2 regions of the Bacillus sp. GW823-FHT06A11 genome follow, and region 1 is predicted to be linked to the other one. Evidence: riboswitches for the same ligand, from Rfam matches in the RefSeq annotation. Region 1 holds a riboswitch; the other holds the start of a gene.
What was found. A riboswitch is a leader RNA that binds a small molecule or an ion and turns the genes downstream of it on or off. The one in region 1 is predicted to bind cyclic di-AMP.

Region 1 (2,358 bases):
CTACAATTAAAATAATCGAAGCAACTCCAAGTATTATAATACCGTTTGAGTAACCTAGACGGTCTCCTCTAATCGTAAACATTCTCGGTATGAATTTATCTTTTGCGAGGTTAACCGCTAATAAAGGAAATGCAGAATAGCCTGTATTAGCTGCGAGAATTAATATTAAAGCTGTTGTACCTTGTATGAAATAGTACATGAAATTACGTCCAAATGTTTGTTCAGCAATTTGAGAAACAACTGTTACTTCTTTACTCGGCGTCACTCCGTAATAATAAGCTAAAAATACAATTCCTGAAAATAACACAGCAAGTAATGCACCCATTGCAAGCAATGTTTTTGCAGCATTGTTTGGCGCAGGATCTTTAAAGTTCGGAATTGCGTTTGAAATTGCTTCAACACCTGTTAAAGCAGAACTACCTGATGCAAATGCTCTTAACAGTAAAAACAAACTAATACCCGCAACCGGCGTTCCGATCGGCGTGTGTAAAGTTGGTGAAACGTGACCAGTCAAAATATTATATATGCCTACACCAATTAATATAAATAGGGCTAAAACAAATAAATAAACAGGATATGCTAAAACAGAAGCTGATTCCGTTACTCCTCTTAAATTTAAGATCGTAATAAATATAACAAATATAATCGCAATGATTACATTATGTGCATGTAAACTAGGAAAAGCAGATGTTAGCGCATCTGTACCTGCAGATACACTTACCGCAACAGTTAAAATATAGTCGACTAATAAAGATCCTCCAGCAATTAAGCCTGGATTCATCCCTAAATTTTCTTTTGATACAACATACGCTCCCCCGCCATGCGGATAAGCAAAAATAATTTGACGATAAGATAAAATAAGGGCTGTCAATAATACTAATACCCCAACAGCGATCGGAATGGAATACCAATAAGCGATCGCTCCCACACCTGCTAAAGCAATTAAAATTTGTTCTGGACCGTAAGCAACTGATGACAATGCGTCAGAAGATAAAATAGCTAAAGCTTTCGTTTTATTAAGCTTTTGTTCTCCAAGCTCTGTTGATTTTAACGGTCTTCCAATTAAAAATCTTTTAATAGATGAAACCAATGCTGTCCACTCTCCAATAATTTTGTACGAACTTTTCTGCTTGTTACAGCCAGTAAACTATTTCTTCAGAAAACAAAAAATGTCTACAAGCCATAGCGAAATAGACTTGTAGACATTATTTTTTTTGTCGCACAAGCTCCACCTTCCTTCTCAATATAACGCTTACGAGGTTAGCTGTCGGATTCGGGCCTATGAGTAGCCCTACCTTTTTCAAGGATTCACCCCATCGGATTATGTACTAATCCGTAAAAACGGGTCCCCCGTACCATGCGGTTTCAGCGATTTAGAAAATTGAAACTGTGGATTATAATACTCCTTTATTTTCAAAAAGTAAACAAAAATTTTTAATAAGAAAAAAATTAAAATGATTGCGCATAATCCGCTGAGAAATATACATAATGAATATTAAAAATCCGCAAAGGAGACCCATATGTCTAAAGAAAAGAAGCCTATTTTTTCCGATTCATATTTAGATGCAGTAGCAAATGAAATTAATCAGTTATATGGTAAACGTGAACAGGAAATAAATTTGACAGATAGAACGAAAAGAAATAAATAATTTGTCATACAAAAAAATAAAAAAGATAGCAATACACTTATATATTGCTATCTTTTTTATTTTTTCATACATCTAATTCTATTACAGATTTGTTAAAGGTCATCTCTTCATACACCTTTAAATTTTGATATATAGATTCTAATAATGGTGCCGCTATAGAAAATTTCTCTGCTACATCCAGTAAATATCCTTGCAAGTGCTTCCCTTCAATAAACGAACCCTTTTCCATATCACGTTGCATTGATGACTTCATATCATACGAAATTTTATCAATCGTTTTCATATGTTCCTGGGCAATATTAGCCTTTACTGGAGCTCCTAATACTCTCATGATTTGTACAGATTCCTCAAACACATTACGGATAAAATCACGGCCGCCTTCACTTTCACGGATTGGTCCAATTGGTGCACGCATTAACGTTGTCACACCTGACATTACAGTAATAAATAAATATTTATGCCACATATCTTGCGTAATATTTTCACTTAAAACAAAACTAGATTTCGTACCTGAAAATGCTTTAGAAATATGCTTTACTCTCTCTGAATTTTGAGACTTAATTTCTCCAAACACAAGTCTGTTGGCAGCGCTAGTTTGTACAATTTCTCCTTGATTGTTTAACGTCGTCTCGATAAAGCATAAACCGCCAATTACTTTTTCTTCGCCGAATTCTTTTTGTAATAGCGATAAATGAGCGATACCATTTAA
Region 2 (2,358 bases), 990 kb from region 1:
CTGTAATTGCTGCGACAATAACCGATAAGACAATCATCATGATTGCTTTCCTTCTTTCACAACTTTATCTGACCAACTTGCAAGACTTGCCATCGATGCAACTAATAAAATAAAAATCCCGACCATTACAACATCTAACATAACTATCCCTCTCTTCTTTTGTTAAAATTTACCATTTAAATATTAAAAAAGAACACTGAGCTCTACTCAGTGTTCAAAAAATGAACAACAAAAAGTAAACCTCCTCTCTAAACGCTTACGAGGTTAGCTGTCGGATTCGGGCCTAAAGAGTAGCCCTACTTTCAAAACTGAAAGATTCACCCCAAGTGACGATGCACAAAATTGGTTCCCCCGCTCCATTTCTGGAACTCAGCGATTTTAGGTTTTTTTGGAAATTTTATGAATGATTTATGAGAGTAAATATACTCCTCTATATTTCACTTGTAAAGGGGGAAATTGCTGAAAATAATAATATTTACATTCATTTAAACGCTTACATTGAAGATTATTACTATTATTTCATCTATTTTCTTTATTTCTCTTTTCTTTTCTTAAAAATGACCTTTTAAATATGAAATAAAAAGAGCGAATGACATGAAGTGCATAGCCTGTTGCACTCAGCATTCGCTCTTTTTTATTCAACCTTTATTCTCCTCTTAAAAATGCACGTAAATTTCTCCCACGAATATAAACTTGTGTCAATTCTGCATGTAGCTGCTCATACTCGGTAATATCCATCTCTAAATACAAAGCATCTTTTGACGGTAATATAATATATGGCCCGGGAAAAAGAGGATCAATTTGAACCAATTCTTGAACTCGCTCTACCGATACTGCCCAACGATTTGCTATATCTCCAAGTAATAGTACCTTCATCATTTCTTCCCCCGCCCTATTCAGAAAATAAAAAAGAAATATTATCACAATTTGTAAACACGACAAACTTAGCTCCAATTGTTTCATAGAGCCTCGCTGGATATCGTTTATTCCTTGTAACAACAGTAATAGGTGCTTGAAAAGAAAAACGAATGTGTTCTGTGAAGAAACTAACGATTGGAAGCTCATCCCCTAGTAAAATGACCTTCTTAATACACTCACAAATACTAGTAAAATCCTGCTCCTTACTAAAACTATAAGTCCAATCAAACCCACAATTCCTAACTTCAGCCGCTACCTCTTCATTTGCTGTAAAAATAACTAACTCATGTTGAAATGCAACTAGATCTCTTAAACTATTTACCTTACTTTCTTCTCCAACACAAATAAGTGTTAGTTCCATGTACCTCATCCTCCTTAGTATAAAAGAAATCAAACATAGATTGATATTCCCCTATACTAATCAGATCGATGAAGTGATGTATCCATCATGGCACCGTCCTCTCTCAAGACGCTTACGAAGTTAGCTGTCGGATTCGGGATTTGAGAGTAGCCCTACTTTCAAATTTGAAAGATTCACCCCTAGTGACACTGCACAAATTGGTTCCTCCGCTCCATATAATTGGACTCAGCGTTTACAAAAAAATATATTCTGGCTGATATATTACTCCTGTATTTTGAAAAAGTAAACAGAAAAAAAGCCAGTTATAAAACTGGCTTTTCACTTATCTATACACGCGTTCTATTCACTTTATACGCAAAATGATTCGTCGGTCCATGACCACTACCAATATTCAATGGCTCTTCAATTGCTATACTAATAAATCGTTTTGCTTCTTGAACAGCATCTTCAATTGAGTATCCTTTCGCAAGTCCTGCTGTAACCGCTGAAGCAAATGTACACCCACTTCCGTGCGTTTGCTTTGAAGGAATTCGCTCGCTTCTAAACTCAATAAATTTTTCTCCATCAAAGAGGAAATCAATTACTTCATTACCTTGATATTCTGCATGTCCGCCCTTCATAAGCACATATTTAGCACCTAATTCGTGCAATACTTTTGCAGCTTCCTTACTATCTTCAACATTATGAATCTCCATCCCAGTTAACACTTCTGCTTCTGGGACATTCGGTGTTATAGCAGTTGCTACTGGTAATAAATATTCTTTTAATGCTTGAACTGCTTCTTGCTGTAATAATGATGCACCGCCTTTTGCAATCATAACGGGATCTAGCACAATATTATTCCAGCCAAATTTTTTAATTTGTTCTGCAACAATTTGAATTATTTCACTACTAAATAACATTCCTAGTTTCACTGCATCTGGTGTTAAATCCGTACCAATTGAATTCAGCTGTTCTGTAATACCTTCTAACGGAACAGGATATACCCCTTGAACGCCAAGCGTGTTTTGAGCAGTAATTGCCGTAATAGCCGTCATTCCGTATACACCAAGCTCTTGGAATGTTTTTAAATCTGCCTG

Region 2: linked by a shared signal. The riboswitch ahead of AC1Q8L_RS08410 (hypothetical protein) and the one ahead of AC1Q8L_RS03180 (APC family permease) in region 1 are both predicted to bind cyclic di-AMP.

The regions. Positions count from the first base shown of each region.
Region 1 covers NZ_JBXAHS010000001.1:666,654-669,011, forward strand. Annotated here, with positions in the region: gene AC1Q8L_RS03180 (APC family permease) at 1-1,090, opposite strand, end outside; cyclic di-AMP (ydaO/yuaA leader) riboswitch at 1,235-1,381, opposite strand; gene AC1Q8L_RS03185 (hypothetical protein) at 1,521-1,649, shown strand; gene panE (2-dehydropantoate 2-reductase) at 1,714-2,358, opposite strand, start outside.
Region 2 covers NZ_JBXAHS010000001.1:1,660,219-1,662,576, forward strand. Annotated here, with positions in the region: gene kdpF (K(+)-transporting ATPase subunit F) at 1-40, opposite strand, end outside; gene AC1Q8L_RS08395 (SipW-dependent-type signal peptide-containing protein) at 37-141, opposite strand; cyclic di-AMP (ydaO/yuaA leader) riboswitch at 240-385, opposite strand; gene AC1Q8L_RS08400 (hypothetical protein) at 520-642, opposite strand; gene AC1Q8L_RS08405 (hypothetical protein) at 646-879, opposite strand; gene AC1Q8L_RS08410 (hypothetical protein) at 893-1,279, opposite strand; cyclic di-AMP (ydaO/yuaA leader) riboswitch at 1,373-1,520, opposite strand; gene thiD (bifunctional hydroxymethylpyrimidine kinase/phosphomethylpyrimidine kinase) at 1,606-2,358, opposite strand, start outside.